DNA from 3 places in the Streptomyces xingningensis genome. Region 2 is predicted to be linked to each of the others. Evidence: riboswitches for the same ligand, from Rfam matches in the RefSeq annotation. Region 2 holds a riboswitch; each other region holds the start of a gene.

Region 1 (5,515 bases), on a different contig from region 2:
GCTGCGCGGATCCATCGCGTCCTCGGCCGCGCTGCACACGGTCGTCCGCACCCTGCGAGACCGGCTCCCCGGTCCGCGCGCGGGCATCGACTCCTGTGGCATCCACCAGATCCGGGTCATCGCCACCCCGGATGCCGAGGGCCATCCCGCCCCCGAGGGCATCCACCGGGACGGCCACTGCTATGTGGCCCAGGTGCTGATCGGACGGGAGGGCGTGGAGGGGGCCGAGTCGAGCCTCTACGACCTCGAGCGCAACCCGGTGCACAAGGCGCTGCTCACCGGGCAGTGGGAGACGATCGTCCTGGACGACCGGCGGGTGCTGCACGGCGTCACCCCGATCCGGCCCGCGTCGGGGGTCCGGGAGGGCATACGCGACATGATGCTCATCGACTACTTCCCCTACTTCCCCGGCGGGTGACCATCCGGGGTGCCCGCGCGGCCCCTTCGCGGGGGCACCCCGGATCGGGCCTGCTACTGGCGCACGGTCCAGTGGTCGTCCGCCCCGGCCTGGATGAACTTCAGCTCGGGGCAGAGGAAGGCGCCGCCGTCGGGGTTGGTCTCGGTCCACGGCGAGTCGGACGGGCTCGCGGGCTTCCAGGCACCGCCGTGGCGGAGCCGGATGGCGCTGCTGTCGAAGACGGTGTTGCGCGCCTCGGTGCAGTAGTAGCCGACGCCGGTGGCGGGGTCGGGGCTGGCATAGATCTCGAACATGTCCCAGCCGTGGTTCAGACCGCTCTGGTCGGTGCCGGACTGGCGGTAGAGCAGGTCCCAGGCGGCGGTGCGGTGGTTGTACAGATACCCGGACCAGGTGTTGGCGGCCGCGTCGTCACGCACCAGCTGCACGGTGTAGGCGTACGGTCCGCCGCTGCCCGCGGTGTACTTGGCCAGGAAGTCCGAGTCGATCGCCAGGATCTTGGCGGGCCCGCCGGGGGAGCCGCACCAGTCCCAGGCCCAGATCTCGTCGCCGCTGTTCCAGTAGGAGGTGACGATCTCCATGCAGGAGTTCTGGGCCTTGGTGGTGGGCGCGTAGGTGAAGTTCTCCGCGTCGGTGACCCGGTAGCCGGGGTCGACGGTGTGGGTGGCCATGATGCCGTCGTGAGTGCCCGGCTGGGGGAAGACTCCCCACCAGTTGTGGGTGATATTGGCGGATATGTCCAAGTGGCCCGCCTGGGCCTCGCGTTGGGAGCGCCGGCTCTCCTCGAAGGCGCGGACCGCCCGTTCGCGAGCGGGGGAGCGGCCCGGCTCGCGGGCTCCGGTCACGATGCCGGTGTGCGGGGCATCGGGGTCGGGGGTGCGGACGACGGGCGGGCCGGCGGGGTGGCCCGCGGCAGGGCCGGGGTGTGCGGTGGCGGGGGCGATCCCCAGGGCGGCGAGTGCGCAGAGCAGCAGGGCGACCAAGGGGGTCCGATGTCTGTTCATCTGGCTCCTCCGGGACCGAACGGTGGGTACGGCGGGGGGTGGGAGCACGGGGTCGGACGCCTGATGGTCCATGGCGAGCCCGAACCCCAAGCAGGGGCAATGTCCATGACAATTACCTCCGCGTCAAGGGGCTCAGCGGTCCCAGGTGACCCGGGGCTCAGGATGCCGTCACTCGCCGCCGAATGACTCTGCTTTCACGGGAGTTGACTGAGCGCGCTCCCGACACGTGGTCTACGGTGTGCCCCAGTGGCGCGCTGATCACAAGTGCGCAGGGTGGGTCATCATGGTGTCCATGGGTGTCATTGGCCTGCCGGAAAACCGAAAAAAGGAGAAAATCCATGGCAGACCGAACCTCTGACGGGGATGCGATACCCCCGGCGCGTCGCCGCCGGGGCATCGGGGTACCCGCCCGTGCCGGACTGCTGGCCGTGGCCGGGGTGTTGGTGCTGGCGGGCTGCAACGGAGCGAAGGACTCCTCGGACTCGGCCGACGCGGCGGAGACGGCCGCGAGTGCACCGGCGGAGTCCGACGGCCATGCCGCCCCCCTGGCCTCCGGCGGCAAATCGCCCAAGCCCGGGCACACTTCACCGAAGCCGGGGCATGCCACCCCGACGCGCGGCGGGAGCTCGCCGTCCGCCGGACCCTCGTCGGCGCCGCCCACCACCACCGCCTCCGGCGGTCGCTGGCAGCCCCGGCCGGGAACTCCCTGGCAGTGGCAGCTCGACGGGAAGGTCGACACCTCCGTGGATGTCCCCGTCTATGACATCGACGGCTTCGAGAACGATGCGAAGGTCGTCGACCAGCTGCACGGCAAGAAGCGGAAGGCCATTTGCTACATCAATGTGGGCGCCTATGAGGACTTCCGCCCCGACCATGGCTCCTTCCCCCGGGAGTTGCTGGGGGCGGACGTCGAGGGATGGAAGGGGGAGAAGTGGCTGGACATCCGCCGCATCGACGCCCTGCGTCCGATCATGGCGAAGCGCTTTGACATGTGCAAAAAGAAGGGATTCGATGCGATTGAGCCGGATCTGACCGAAGGGTTCCGCAACAAGACGGATTTCCCGCTCACCGGCGAGCACCAGCTCGCCTACAACCGGATGGTCGCGAGCCTGGCGCATGAGCGAGGACTCGCCATCGGGCTCAAGAACGACCTGGATCAGATTCCGCAGCTGGTGAAGGACTTCGACTTTGAAGTCAACGAGCAGTGCGCGCAGTACGAGGAGTGCGACAAGCTCACCCCCTTTGTGCGGGCGAACAAGGCCGTATTCCATGTCGAATACGACCTGTCACCAGGGGAGTTCTGTGACATGGCCAAGAATCTTCACCTCAGTTCGATGCAGAAGAAGCTCGGTCTGAACGCCTGGCGCCGTCCCTGCTGAACCCCGTCGGCGGGGGCGGGAAACCGCCCCCGCCCAACGTGAAGAACCTCACAGACTGCCATTTCCGCTCTGGATTTTGCCGGTTGATGGTGCAGGATCATGCACCGAACAACAGCACCCGTCACCGAGGCGGGGCGATCCGGGCGGACGCCGAATCCTGCCGCCGCTCCGGATGCGGAACTGATTCGTTGGATCGGCAGGAGCGGGAGACCCAGGCACGACGAACCACGATGGCGGTGGTTCTAGGGGTGAAGCCACAGCGGTGGCCGGGCAACTTCGCCAGTCCGAACCCGACAGGTCATCTTTCGCAGGCGGATGACGAAGGGCTATTGGCATGTCTTCTGCGTTGCCTCGAATACCCGCGCTCATCTCCCGGGCCGGAACCGCATCGGCCCTCACCGCCGCCACCGTCGCGGCATCCGTTCTCCTGCCGGGCATGGCCGCCGATGCGCAGGCGGCGACCCCCGGGTCCAAGGCCGTGAAGGTGGCGGCGTCCAAGCAGGGCTCCCCGTACCAGTGGGGTGCCACCGGCCCCAACCGCTTCGACTGCTCGGGCCTGACGCTCTATTCCTTCAAGAAGGCCGGCAAGCGGCTGCCGCGGGTGGCCGCCGACCAGTACAACGCCACCCGGCATCTGTCCCGGGGCTCCCGCAGCGTCGGCGACCTGGTGTTCTTCCACTCCGGCAGCTACGTCTACCACGTGGGCATCTACGCCGGGGGTGGCAAGATCTGGCACGCCCCGGGCACCGGCAAGAAGGTCCGGCTGGAGAAGATCTGGACCAACAACGTCTGGTACGGGCGGGTCCGCTGACCCAAGCCGCTTCCCCGGCCATCGGGGGCGGCCTCCTCCCCACGGGAGGAGGCCGCCCCCGAAGTGCCGGTCAGGCGGCGTCCAGGTAGACCCACTTCCCGTCTTCCCGCACAAAACGGCTGAGCTCGTGCTGCGCGTCCGACTTTCCGTGCGCACGGAAATGGGCCCGGAATTCGACGGTGCCCTCGTGGTGGAACGGCGTGCCGTCCCCGGTGGCGAGGATGTCGAGCCCGGTCCACCGCATCCCGGGATCGAAGTCCAGGCCGGGCGGCCGGGTGCTGGAATGCCAGGTGCGGAGCAGATACGCGGCATCGTGGACGACAAAGGCGCTGTAACGCGAGCGCATCAGACGCTCGGCGGTGGCCGCCTGCCGCTGCCCGCTGTGCAGACTGCCGCAGCATTCCGCATAGTCGGCGTCGAGCCCGCAGGGGCAGGGTGAGGTGGGACCGATGGTGCTGTTCTTGGACACCTGATGATTGTGCCCAAGACGCCCGCAGAACCGTGCACCGGGCCTTCCGGATGGCGTACGAACCGGATATCGGATCCCATGTCATACGACGTCATACGACAGGGCCTCGCCTGTTTCCCGAGTTCTTCAAGTTCTTCAAGTTGCCGTTGTTTCCCGTGAGTTGACTCGACTAGGGTCACTCCGGTGCGCAGTCGTGTGATTCCCTCCATGTTCCTGGCCGTCCTGGTGCTGACGGCATGCGAAGTTCGGTCCGAGGCCGAAAGCGATTCGGAGCCGAGAGCGTCGAGTCCGTCCAAGCCCACCCACAAGCGGGCGGAGACCCGTGGTGACGGGGCCGAGCTGCTCCGCAGAGCGGGCGAGAAGCTCAGCGTCCAGAACCCTGCCTTCTCCCCGGACGGCAAAACCTTCCTCTTCACCGAATTCCAGGGGGGTTACAACAAGGACGCCGCCGCGCTGCGCGTCCTGCCCTTCGACGCCGATGCGGCGGACCGGAAACCGGACACCCTGCTCGACAAGGCCGACACGGCCGCGGTGAACCTGCCGGGCAGCAGCTGGCACCCGTCCCGCGGGGTGACCTTCGCCTGGGACCGGGAGGTCCATGACGAGGTGTGGACCCTGAAACCGGGCGGGCAGCCGGTCCGGGTGACCCAGCACCAGGGCAAGTCCGGCTATCTGGAGCCCAGTTTCTCGCCGGACGGGGAGTGGATCTCCTTCCAGGAGAGCGTGGAGCGCGAAGACGGCGACAAAACCGCCTACGGCTCCATCTGGAAGATCAGGCGGGACGGTTCCGGGCAGACCCGGCTGCTGGACGGGCCCGGCACCCACACCGACAACCGTCAGCCCAACTGGTCGCCCAGCGAAGACAAGCTGGTCTTCCAGCGCAAGGAAGAGGACAACGGCACCTGGTCGCTCTTCATCATGAACGCGGACGGCAGCGGGATGCGGCGGCTCGTCGCCGGGGCGGGCGAGCACACCGATGCCAGCTGGTCGCCCGACGGAAAGTCCGTGGTCTTCTCCTCCACCGTCGGCGGGCTCAAACTGCCGCAGATCTTTGTGATACCCGCAGCGGGCGGGAGCCCGGTCCAGGTCACCAAGAACGACAAGTCCTATGACGGCGCCCCCAGTTGGTCACCCGACGGCAAATGGATCGCCTTTGAGTCACACGACGGGGAAGAAGACCGGCCGACCTCGCTCTGGCGGATCCCCGTACCGCAGAGGTGAACGGATCCCGAGTTGCCGGATGTGCCGTGGTGGGTAGCATTTTTCGGATAGTGGGCCAATGCGAGACCCGCCACCGGCCCGGCCTAGAGAATCGTCAAGGTCGTCACCCCGGTCGCGCCGGTGAGGCCGCCCGCCAGGCACTGCAGCAGGCTCGGCTGGGGAACCGGGACGACCTGGAGCAGCTTTCGGCCGCGGAAGCGGCCGTGGGTGACGGTG
Region 2 (5,515 bases):
GCGCCGGACTGGCTGAACAGCCCGAGCCGCCCGGCGGCGGGCGGCTCGGGTGCGAGCGAGGCGTTGAGGCGGATGCCGTCGGCGGTGTTGACCAGGCCGAAGGAGTTGGGGCCGATGACGCGCATGCCGTACGAACGGGCCCGGCGGACCAGCTCGCGCTGGCGCTCCCGCCCCCGCGGCCCGGCCTCGGCGTATCCGGCGGTCAGCACGAGCAGGCCCTGGACCCCGTGCTCGCCGCAGTCGGTGACGACCGACGGGACCTGCTCTGCGGGCACGGCGACGACGACCAGATCGATGGGGCCGGTGATGTCGCTCAGCGAGCGATGGGCGGGGACGCCCTCGGGCTCCAGCACCGAAGTGCCCTCCGGAAAGGCCCGGTTGACGGCATGGAGGCGCCCGGTGAAGCCGCCCGCGAGGAGGTTGCGCAGCACGGAGCGGCCCATGCCGCCGTCCCCCCGGCCGGTGCCGACGACGGCGACGGAGCCGGGGGTGATCAGGCGCCGGACGGAGCGGGCCTCGGCGCGCTGCTCGCGGGCGCGCTGGACGGCGAGCGACCGGTCGGTGGGTTCCAGGTCGAGCTCGAGGCGGACGACGCCGTCCTCGAAGCTGCGCTTCTGGGTGTAGCCGGCATCCGTGAACACCTTGATCATCTTGGTGTTGGCGGGCAGCACCTCGGCGGTGAAGCGTCCGATGCCCCGCTCGCGCGCGACGGCCGCGATGTGCTCGAGCAGCACGGAGGCGACGCCGCGGCCCTGATGGGCGTCCTGCACCAGAAAGGCGACCTCCGCCTGCACGGCCGCATCGGCGCGGGCCCCGGCGGGGAGGCGGTCATAGCGCACGGTCGCGATGAACTCACCGCCGACGACGGCGGCCAGGCCCACCCGGTCCACATAGTCGTGGTGGGTGAAGCGGTGCAGGTCACGGTCGGACAGCCGGGGGTGGGGCGCGAAGAAGCGGTAGTACTTGGACTCGTCCGAGACCTGTTCGTAGAAGTCGACCAGGCGCTGCACATCGTCGGGGGTGATGGGGCGGATCTGGGCGGTGCCACCGTCGCGCAGCACCACATCGGCTTCCCAGTGGGCCGGGTAGGCGTGCTCTGGCGGCGTCTGCATGAGGTCAGCGTACGGCCGGGGACCGACAGCACGGGGCGCTGCGCCGGAGCACCACGCACCCCGTGAGACACTGGTCTAGACAACCAATTCGACTTGAAGGGCAACACCATGGTTGAGCGCCGCGTAAACGTCGGCTGGGCCGAGGGGCTGCACGCCCGCCCGGCGTCGATCTTCGTCCGTGCGGCGACTGCTGCCGGCGTCCCCGTGACGATCGCCAAGGCCGACGGCAGCCCCGTCAACGCCGGGTCCATGCTGGCCGTGCTGGGCCTGGGCGCCCAGGGCGGCGAGGAGATCGTGCTGGCCAGCGAGGCGGACGGCGCCGAGGCTGCGCTCGACCGGCTGGCGAAGCTGGTCGCCGAGGGGCTCGAGGAGCTTCCGGAGACCGTCTGAGCCGACGGCCCGCAACGGGGCCGTGGCAGCCCCGGTCGGGGCCGCCGCGGCCCCGTTGTGCTGTTGTGCTGTTGCCGCGCACCATGCGCGCGGCTACCCGGCCGGGAACCGCCACAATTCCCGGCCGGTCTTTATCAAGGAATAGCGCCCGTTTGTTAAGAACGAGCGCTCGCCGTGTTTACAGGCCGTTTCCGGCCCTGCTCGCCGACTCCCCCGGCCGGCCGCCACAACCTGAATTCCCCGGGAAAACGCCCGGCGCGCGCGGCGGCGAGCGCCCGCGCCCGTTCCGCGTCCCTTCTGGCGATGGCGTCGACGAGGGCTCCGTGCGCCTCCCAGGTCTCCACCGGGCGCGCGGGCGGCTCGGCCGCGTACACCCAGGCGATCTTGCGCCGCAGCTGGGTGAGGAGCGCGGCGAGGCTGGGGCTGCCGCAGGCCTGGGCGAGCGTCTCGTCGAACCAGTCGCCGAGCGGGCACAGCTCGCCGGTCCGCCCGGTGCGGGCGCGCTCCCGGCCGAGCCTCACCAACCCCCGCAGAACCTTCAGGTGCGCCTCGGTGCGGCGCTGTGCGGCCCGGGCCGCGCCCAGCGGTTCGAGCAGGGCACGCACATCGAGCAGATCGGCCGCCTCCTGCCGGGTGGGTTCCGCGACACAGGCGCCCGCATGCCGACGGGTGACCACAAAGCCCTCGGACGCGAGGGTGCGCAGAGCCTCACGCACCGGCACCCGGGAGACGCCGTAGCGACGGGCCAGCAGGTCCTCGATGAGCCGGGCGCCGGGCGGGAAGGTCCCGGCGACGATGTCGTCACGGATCGCCGTGCACACGGCGTGCGCGGAAATCCCGCGGCCCTCGTGCACCGCTTCGCCAGCACCATTCACGAGCCGTCCCGCATGGACGAACCTCCGCTGCTCAGAGAACTCGGCCGACTCTATTGCAATCACGTGCGATTTCCGATGGCCCCGGAGATCCCAGGGATATTTTTGGCCATGCGCGAAGGCCCCGGCCAAGGGGCCGGGGCCTTCGCGAAGTGTGGCATGGGGCCTGGATGTCGACTAGATGTCGACGCCGTGCGCGCGCAGATAGGCGACCGGGTCGATGTCCGAGCCGTAGGTCGGAGCCGTACGCGCCTCGAAGTGCAGATGCGGGCCGGTGACATTGCCGGTGGCGCCCGAGAGGCCGATCTGCTCGCCGGGGGTCACCGTCTGGCCGACGGAGACGCCGATGGACGACAGATGGCCGTACTGGGTGTAGGTGCCGTCGGCCATCTTGATCACGATGTTGTTGCCGTAGGCGCCGCCCCAGCCGGCCTCGACCACGGTGCCCGCGCCCACCGCGTGCACGGAAGTGCCCGACTCGGCATGGAAGTCGACACCGGTGTGGCTGCCGGAGGACCACAGTCCGCTGGTCGCCTGGTAGGCGGTGGAGACATAGGAGCCGTCGATCGGCAGCACAAAGGTGTTGAGGCGCTTGCGCTCCTCCTCGCGGGCGGCACGCTCCTTGGCGGCGCGCTCGGCGTCCGCCTTCCGCTTGGCCTCGTCCGCGCGCTTCTTGAGCAGCGCCGCCTGCCTCTTGGCGGCCACCTCCGCCTGGTGCCTCGCCTCGGCCTGGTCGGCGGCCCCGCGCTGGGTGTCGGCCTGCGCACCGACGTTCTGGGCCACGTCGTCGGTGATGACAATGGCCTGGGTCAGGCCGGTGTCCTCGTGAAGCGGAGAGTCGTCGGAGGCCGCGAAGGCCGGAGCGGCGACGCCGACGGCCACACCCGTGGCGGTGAGGGTGGCTATGCCCGCTATGTTGGCGCTGACGCGCACGGCACGGCTCGGACGACGGTGTTTCCCGGTAGGACGGGTGAACGCCATAAGCGCGGCTGATCCTTTCCTTCCCTCTCGCCTACCGGGTTAGCTGACGGGTTCGGAGCAGGAAGGTCTCCTACGGAGCCCTCCGGAGAGGGGCCCGATTCACCCCAGGGAACAAGTGGTTCCCCGGCTCCCCTGGCTCGCGCCGTACGGGGACTCGGCGATGGCTGCCCGGGGCCGCGGGTGCGGCTCCGATCTGACGGACTGCCGCACAGAAGCTAATCGGCGTCAGATTCGAACGGCAAACGGAACCACGATTTAGTGACACACGCCACAGGGATGGCGTGCAACCGCCGTGCCCACATCGGGCATATGGGAGGCGCAGGAGCCTCCATGGCCCCTGCGCCTCCCTGTCCGTCCGGCCCTTGAGCCTCCGTCAGGCGGAGCTGACCGTCACCTCTCCGATCCCCAGCGCCTTGACGGGCTCCAGGATCTCGGAGGCGTCACCGACGAGCACCGTCACCAGACGGCCGGCCGGGAAGGCGCTGACGACGGCCGCGGTGGCCTCCACGGTGCCGGTCTCCGCGAGGCGTTCGTACAGCCGGGCCTGGAAGTCGTCCGGCAGGTGCTGCTCGACCTGGTCGGCGAGGGTGCCCGCGACGGCCGCCGCCGTCTCGTACTTCAGCGGGGCGACGCCGACGAGGTTCTGCACGGCGACATCGCGCTCGGCGTCCGTCAGGCCCTCGGCCGCGACGGTGCGCAGCACCGCCCACAGGTCCTCCAGCGCCGGGCCGGTGTTCGGGGTGTCCACCGATCCGCTGATGGCGAGCATCGCGGCACCCGTGGAATCGGGGGCGGAGCGCAGCACTTGGGCGTAGGCCCGCACGCCGTAGGTGTAGCCCTTCTCCTCGCGCAGCACCCGGTCCAGCCGGGAGGTGAGGGTGCCGCCCAGGCAGTAGGTGCCGAGCACCTGGGCGGGCCAGACCCGCTCGTGCCGGTCGGCGCCGATCCGGCCGATGAGCAGTTGGGTCTGCACTGCGCCGGGGCGGTCGACGATCAGGACCCGGCCGGTGTCGTCGGCGGTGACCGGTGGCACGGGCCGGGGCTCGGCGGTGGAGCCGGTCCAGGCGCCGAGCGAGTCGGCCAGGGCCTGGTCGAGGTCCACGCCCGTGAAGTCGCCGACGATGACGGCGGTCGCGGTGGCGGGGCGGACGTGCGCCTCGTAGAAGGCCCGCACGGAGGCGGCGTCGATGTGCTCGACGGTCTCCTCGGTGCCCTGGCGGGGGCGCGACATCCGCGAGTCGGCCGGGAAGAGCTCCGCGGACAGCGCCATGGCCGCCCGGCGGGCGGGGTTGGCCAGCTCGTGCGGGATCTCATCCAGGCGGTTGCGGACGAGGCGCTCGATCTCGTTGTCCGGGAAGGCGGGGGCGCGCAGGGCGTCGGCCAGCAGGCCGAGGGCCTTGGGCAGCCGGGAGGCCGGGACCTCCAGGGAGACCCGGACGCCGGGGTGGTCGGCGTGGGCGTCGAGGGTGGCGCCACAGCGCTCCAGCTCGGCGGTGAAGTCCTCGGCGCTGAGCTTGTCGGTGCCTTCGGAGAAGGCCCGCGCCATGATCGTGGCCACGCCGTCGAGCCCGGCGGGTTCGGCGTCCAGGGGGGCGTCCAGGATGACCTCGACGGCGACCACCTGCTGGCCGGGGCGGTGGCAGCGCAGCAGGGTGAGGCCGTTGGGCAGTTGTGCGCGCTCGGGGGCCGGGAAGGCCCAGGGGGTCGCGGCGCCCGGCTGTGGCCGGGGGTGGAACTCCATCGCTGGGCTGGTGGTGCCTGCGGCTACGGCGTCGCTCACTGGGCCGTCTCCTCTTCCTGTGCGTTCTCGGCGGCGGCGCCGGGGGCTTCGGCGGCGGTGTCCGCGCCGGAGGCCGGCTCGTAGACCAGCACGGCGCGGTTGTCGGGGTGCAGGCGGTCCTTGGCGACGGCCTGCACCTCCTCGAGGGTGATGTCCAGGATGCGCCGGACCGCGGTGAGGGCGAGCTGCGGGTCGCCGAACAGCACGGCGAACCGGCACAGTTCATCGGCCCGGCCGCTGACGGTGGCGAGCCGGTCCAGCCACTCGCGCTCCAGCTGGGCCTGGGCCCGCTCCATCTCCTGCGGGGTCGGGCCCTCCAGCGCGAAGCGGGCCAGCTCCTCGTCGACGGCCGCCTCGATGGCGGGCACCTCCACCCCGGC
Region 3 (5,515 bases), on a different contig from region 2:
AGCGGTGCGCGATCGCGCGCAGGCCGCGCGGCGGGCGCCCCAGTTGGGCCTGGAACGCGACGACATCCGCGTCCGTCGGCTCGGTGGGCTCGGTCTTCGGAGGAGGGGTGTCCATGTGCTCGCTCGTGTTCGTCTTCTCGAATGGGCGGATCGGTGATCGGTGATACGACGTCAGTGGCGGCCGTCCGACACGTCCACACCGTCCCAGAGGTTGCTGTACCACGGCCGGTCGGCCGCGCCCTGGTCCTTCGGCCGCCGGGCGGCCCCGCTGCCGTCCACCACGGTGTAGCCGGTCTCGCCGGGGCGTACATAGTGCAGGTGCTCCCGCGCCAACTGCTCGATGTACGCCGGGTCCTCCAGCCGGGCCTTCTGCTCGCGCAGTCGCTTGACCTGCTCACGGGCGCGGTCGGTCTGCCGCCGCTGGTCGTCGATGTCCGAACGCTGGGTGACCCACTGCCGCATGGGATAGGCGAGGGCGACGATCAGCGAGCAGACGACCAGCGCCAGCAGCGCGGCACGCCCGGTCAGCCGGCTCCGGCGCGGCGGCCGGATGCGCCGACCCCCGGCCTTCGGCCCCTGTACGAGCACCGAGCCGAGTGCCTTGAGTCTGGTCGCGGTGGAGAACCGTTCCGCCGCCACATCGCCTCCCCTTGGGGTCCGGTTGCGGACGCGCAAAGTCGTCCTCGGCCACGGTACGGGACCGTGGCCGAGGACGTGGTGAGGCTTACGCCGGGTTTGTCAGCCCTTGAAGCACTTGCTGGTTCGCAGAGCGCTGCGCTTGTCTAGTTCGCAGAGCGAAACCGCGGAAAGGCGCTGCGACCGGCATACACCGCCGCGTCGTCGAGGATCTCCTCGATGCGCAGCAGCTGGTTGTACTTGGCGACGCGCTCGGAGCGGGCCGGGGCGCCGGTCTTGATCTGGCCGCAGTTGGTGGCAACGGCCAGGTCGGCGATGGTGACGTCCTCGGTCTCGCCGGAGCGGTGGGACATCATGCACTTGAAGCCGTTGCGCTGGGCCAGCTCGACGGCGTCGAGGGTCTCGGTGAGCGAACCGATCTGGTTGACCTTGACCAGCAGGGCGTTGGCGGCGCCCTCCTCGATGCCACGGCCGAGGCGCTCGGGGTTGGTGACGAACAGGTCGTCACCGACGAGCTGGACCTGGTCGCCGAGCTTCTCGGTGATGGTCTTCCAGCCGTCCCAGTCGTCCTCGAACAGCGGGTCCTCGATGGAGACCAGCGGGTACGCGGCGACGAGCTCCGCGTAGTACTCGGTCATCTCGGCGGCGGTGCGGCTCTTGCCCTCGAAGGTGTAGACGCCGTCCTTGTAGAACTCGGAGGCGGCGACGTCCAGCGCCAGCGCGATGTCCTGGCCGGGGGTGTAACCGGCCTCCTTGATGGCCTCGAGGATGAGGTCGAGGGCCTCGCGGTTGGAGCCGAGGTTCGGGGCGAAGCCGCCCTCGTCGCCGAGGCCGGTGGACAGGCCGCGGCCCTTCAGCACCTTCTTGAGGGTGTGGTAGACCTCGGTGCCCCAGCGCAGCGCCTCGGAGAAGGACTCCGCGCCGATCGGCGCGATCATGAACTCCTGAATGTCCACATTGGAATCGGCGTGCGAGCCGCCGTTGAGGATGTTCATCATCGGAACGGGCAGCAGGTGCGCGTTGGGGCCGCCGAGGTAGCGGAAGAGCGGCAGGTCCGAGGCCTCGGAGGCGGCGTGCGCGACGGCCAGGGAGACGCCCAGGATGGCGTTGGCGCCGAGCGAGCCCTTGTTCTCGGTGGCGTCCAGGTCGAACATCGCCTGGTCGATCAGGCGCTGCTCGGTGGCGTCATAGCCGACCAGCTCCGGACCGATCTGCTCGATGACGGCGAGCACGGCCTTCTCCACGCCCTTGCCCAGGTAACGGTTCGGGTCACCGTCACGGAGCTCGATGGCTTCGAAGGCGCCGGTCGAGGCACCGGACGGCACGGCGGCACGGCCGGTGGAGCCGTCGTCGAGGCCGACCTCGACCTCGACCGTGGGGTTGCCTCGCGAGTCGAGGATCTCGCGAGCTACGACGACGTCGATGGACGGCACGAGGGTCTCCTTCGTGGGTGTCTGGAGTTCTGCAGCACGAGCCTAACGGGCCCCGGAGGCTCCGCCCGCCGCCGGACCGCCGCCCAAACCGAAAAATGGCACAAACGCCGAGATCACGGGAGGAATGGTCAGCCGTTGTGTTCGCTGAGCGAAGAAGCGGGTGCGCTTCGCGCGCCCGCACCCTTCACAAACATCCCGCACCCTTCACAAACATGGCGGATCGCAAACATGGCGGAGCCCCGCTCCGATGCGGCTCGGGGGTAGACGCATCGGAGCGGGGCGATCCTGCTCACACGTGAGGGCAGGGGTCTCCCGGGTCAGCTGAGGTGCAGCTTCTGGCCCGGGTAGATGAGGTCGGCGTTGTCCACGATGTCCTTGTTGCGGTCGTAGAGCTTCTCCCAGCCGCCCTTGACCTTCTTGGCCTCGGCGATCTTGGCGAGGGTGTCGCCTTCCTTGACCTGGTACTCGCCGTCGCCCATCTTCACGGTCTTCGGGGCGGCGTGCTTGGGCGCGGCCTGGCGCGGGGCCGGGGTCTCGTCGTCGCCGTCGTCCGCCTTCGGGGCGGCGTGCTTCGGCGCGGACTGGCGCTCGCTGCGGTCGGCGTGGCTCTTGGTGGAGGTGCCGCGCTCGCTGGAGCCCGAGGACTTCTTCGAGGACGAACCGGAGGTGTCGACATCGGCGGCCGGGCCGCCGGAGGTCAGGCCGCCCTCACCGGCGCAGCCCCAGGCACCGGGACCCTGCGCGGCGAGGAGCTTCTCGGCGACGGCGATCTGCTGGCTCTTGGACGCCAGGTCGGCGCGCGGGGCGTAGCTGGTGCCGCCCATGGCCTCCCAGGAGGACTGCGAGAACTGCAGGCCACCGTAGTAGCCGTTACCGGTGTTGATGGACCAGTTGCCGCCGGACTCACACTGGGCGACCTTGTCCCAGGTGACCACGGAAGCGGCGTGGGCAGACGTGGCGGCCATCAGCGGGGCCGCGACAGCGGCACCGGTGACACCGGCCAGCGTGGCGATGCGGACGGCCTTGTTCGGACGACGATGCTTGCCCTTGGACATAAGTCGGTTTCCTCACCGGCGCCTACGAGGTGAGCTGTCGGGTTCGGACGTGAGTTGCCCGGCCGAGCGGCTTGCGCGTGCTCGGCTTCACCCCTAGCCGTCCCGGCTCGTCCGGTCGGCGATCCACGATCGCGACTGACGGTCCGTTACGGCGCCCTACCTTGGTTCCCCCGCTCCTGCCTACGGCGCTTGCGCGACGACTCCCTCGGTCGTTGGCAGGATTCGGCGTGACGACCGTGGTGCTCGCGGTGGCGAGCGGTGACGACGTTAAGCACAGGCGGCCGAGGTGTTCAAACCCTCCTTTTCAGCCACCGACTGACTTCACACCCCTCCGTAACCTGCTGTTTTCGCAGGTGGGAGGCGGTTAATCGAATTCCGGACGGTGCCATTTGAGCCGTTGTCAACGAGACCCATGTCTCACTTTCCACAGGAACGGACATTCGACTCAAACCGTCCCGCTACTTCTTCAGTTCGAGTTGCTGACCAGGGTGGATGAGGTCCGGATCGGATCCGACGGCCTTTTGGTTGTCTCGGTAGAGCTTGTGCCAGCCGCCCTCGACGGACTCCTCCTGTGCGATGGCTGACAGATTGTCACCGGGGCGCACGGTGTAGTCGCCCGCCTCCGGCGTGCCCGTACGGGCTTCCGTACCACCGCGCGAGGCGCGGTCCGCGCCCGAACGCGGCGGCTCGGCACGGTGCTTGCCCGTCCCCGCGCCCGCGCCCGCCCCGGCGCCCGGGTCCGACGGTGCGCTGCCGCCCGGGTCCGCGCCGGTGCCGCCGGGCGTGTGCCCCTGGGCCGGGGCGGGGTCCGCCGAGGGGGTACCGGCGGGCGGAGTCACCGGGTCCGCCGCCGGGGGCTTGCGGTGCTTGCCCTCGGGCTGGTCGCCCTGCTGTTCGGCGGGCTGCTGCGGCGTGGACTTGCCGGGCTTTGACGCACCGGAACCGGAGGCCCCATCGGGGTTCGGGGTCCCATCGGGGTTCGGGGTCCCGGAGGCGGACGAGGGGGGTGCGGGCGCCGGGTGTCCGGGCTCGGCCCGATGGGCCGGCGCCAGCTCGGGCGCCTGGGTCGAACCCGGATTCACCTCCGGCGTCGGCCCGTTCGCGGCCAGGCCGGAACCGATCGCGCAGCTGGGCCAGGCATACGGTCCGCGGGCCTGGAGGATCCGCTCGGCGACGGCGATCTGCTGGGCGCGACTGGCCATGTCGGGCTGCGGCGCATAGGACGTACCGCCGTTCGCCTCCCACATCTGACGCGTCATCTGCAACCCGCCGTAGAACCCGTCGCCGTTGTCGGCGCTCCACAGCCCGCCGCTCTCGCACTGGGCGACGCGGTCCCAGGTCGCGGCGTCGGCGGCGGTGGCGCCGGTGGCGGCGAACAACGGCATGGCGATGCCGGCACCCGTCACCCCCGCGGCGACCACAACGGCGGGTATCTGACGGGGCCGACGATGTCGGCCTGTCCCGGAACGCATCTGATGACCTCTCGTTGGCGGCTGATATGACCGTCGAACATAGCGACGGGCTCCGGGAGTCACAACCCGGTGTAGCCGGAGTCACGGGGCGATAAAGCCGAGTTGACGTACAGTCATCCGGTTCGTGGGGTGAACTCGACCGGCAGCGTGCGCAGCCCCCGCATGATGAGCCCGCCACGCCAACGCAGTTCCTCCGGCCGGACGGCCAACCGCAGGTCGGGGAGGCGGCGCAGCAGGGTCGCGAGTGCCGTCCGGCCCTCCAGCCGGGCGAGCGGAGCGCCCAGGCAGTAGTGGATTCCGTGCCCGTAGCCGAGGTGCTGATTGTCACGCCGGGCGAGGTCGAGGGTATCCGGTTCGGCGAACCGTTCGGGGTCGCGGTCGGCCGCGGCGAGGACGACGAGCACCGGGTCGCCCTCGGCGATGCGCTGCCCGCCGATCGTCAGGTCCTGGGTCGCGAACCGCCAGGTCGCCAGCTCCACCGGGCCGTCGTAGCGCAGCAGTTCCTCCACGCCGGTGGCGAGCAGGCTCTCGTCGCCCCGGTCGAGCGCGTGCTGCAGGAGCTCGCGCTGCCCGGAGTTGCGCAGCAGCGCATAGGTGCCGTTGCCGATGAGGTTCACGGTGGTCTCGAAGCCGGCGAAGAGCAGGATGAAGGCCATGGCCGCGGCCTCGTTCTCGGTCAGGTGCTCGCCGTGGTCGCTGGCCCGGATGAGACCGGAGATGAGGTCCTCGCCCCCTTCTCCCCCCAGGGACTCACGCTTGCGGTGGATGAGTTCGGCGAGGTAGGCGCGCATCTTCTTCACGGAACGTGCCACTCCGCCGCGCGGCCCGCCGCCGTGCCGGATCATCATCCCCGCCCAGTCGCGGAAGTCGTCCTGGTCCTCGGGCGGCACCCCGAGCAGATCGCAGATCGCAAGGATGG

Evidence for each region. Region 2 has a riboswitch for cyclic di-AMP ahead of ABCR83_RS25640 (M23 family metallopeptidase). Riboswitches for the same ligand answer to the same signal wherever they lie in the genome.
Region 1: it holds a riboswitch for cyclic di-AMP, as region 2 does, so the genes downstream of both, ABCR83_RS09825 (C40 family peptidase) here and ABCR83_RS25640 (M23 family metallopeptidase) in region 2, are expected to answer to the same signal.
Region 3: it holds a riboswitch for cyclic di-AMP, as region 2 does, so the genes downstream of both, ABCR83_RS06715 (transglycosylase family protein) here and ABCR83_RS25640 (M23 family metallopeptidase) in region 2, are expected to answer to the same signal.

The regions. Positions count from the first base shown of each region.
Region 1 is NZ_JBDJPF010000013.1:73,396-78,910, reverse strand. It holds gene ABCR83_RS09840 (2OG-Fe dioxygenase family protein) at 1-418, shown strand, start outside; gene ABCR83_RS09835 (carbohydrate-binding protein) at 472-1,419, opposite strand; gene ABCR83_RS09830 (endo alpha-1,4 polygalactosaminidase) at 1,758-2,798, shown strand; cyclic di-AMP (ydaO/yuaA leader) riboswitch at 2,975-3,127, shown strand; gene ABCR83_RS09825 (C40 family peptidase) at 3,133-3,609, shown strand; gene ABCR83_RS09820 (YchJ family protein) at 3,680-4,078, opposite strand; gene ABCR83_RS09815 (TolB family protein) at 4,262-5,299, shown strand; gene ABCR83_RS09810 (hypothetical protein) at 5,383-5,515, opposite strand, start outside.
Region 2 is NZ_JBDJPF010000059.1:8,545-14,059, forward strand. It holds gene ABCR83_RS25625 (bifunctional acetate--CoA ligase family protein/GNAT family N-acetyltransferase) at 1-1,112, opposite strand, end outside; gene ABCR83_RS25630 (HPr family phosphocarrier protein) at 1,221-1,502, shown strand; gene ABCR83_RS25635 (GntR family transcriptional regulator) at 1,658-2,377, opposite strand; gene ABCR83_RS25640 (M23 family metallopeptidase) at 2,552-3,355, opposite strand; cyclic di-AMP (ydaO/yuaA leader) riboswitch at 3,369-3,525, opposite strand; gene ABCR83_RS25645 (M16 family metallopeptidase) at 3,729-5,096, opposite strand; gene ABCR83_RS25650 (M16 family metallopeptidase) at 5,132-5,515, opposite strand, start outside.
Region 3 is NZ_JBDJPF010000008.1:60,679-66,193, forward strand. It holds gene ABCR83_RS06700 (DUF501 domain-containing protein) at 1-115, opposite strand, end outside; gene ABCR83_RS06705 (FtsB family cell division protein) at 172-639, opposite strand; gene eno (phosphopyruvate hydratase) at 783-2,069, opposite strand; gene ABCR83_RS06715 (transglycosylase family protein) at 2,387-3,124, opposite strand; cyclic di-AMP (ydaO/yuaA leader) riboswitch at 3,129-3,322, opposite strand; gene ABCR83_RS06720 (transglycosylase family protein) at 3,583-4,596, opposite strand; gene ABCR83_RS06725 (cytochrome P450 family protein) at 4,710-5,515, opposite strand, start outside.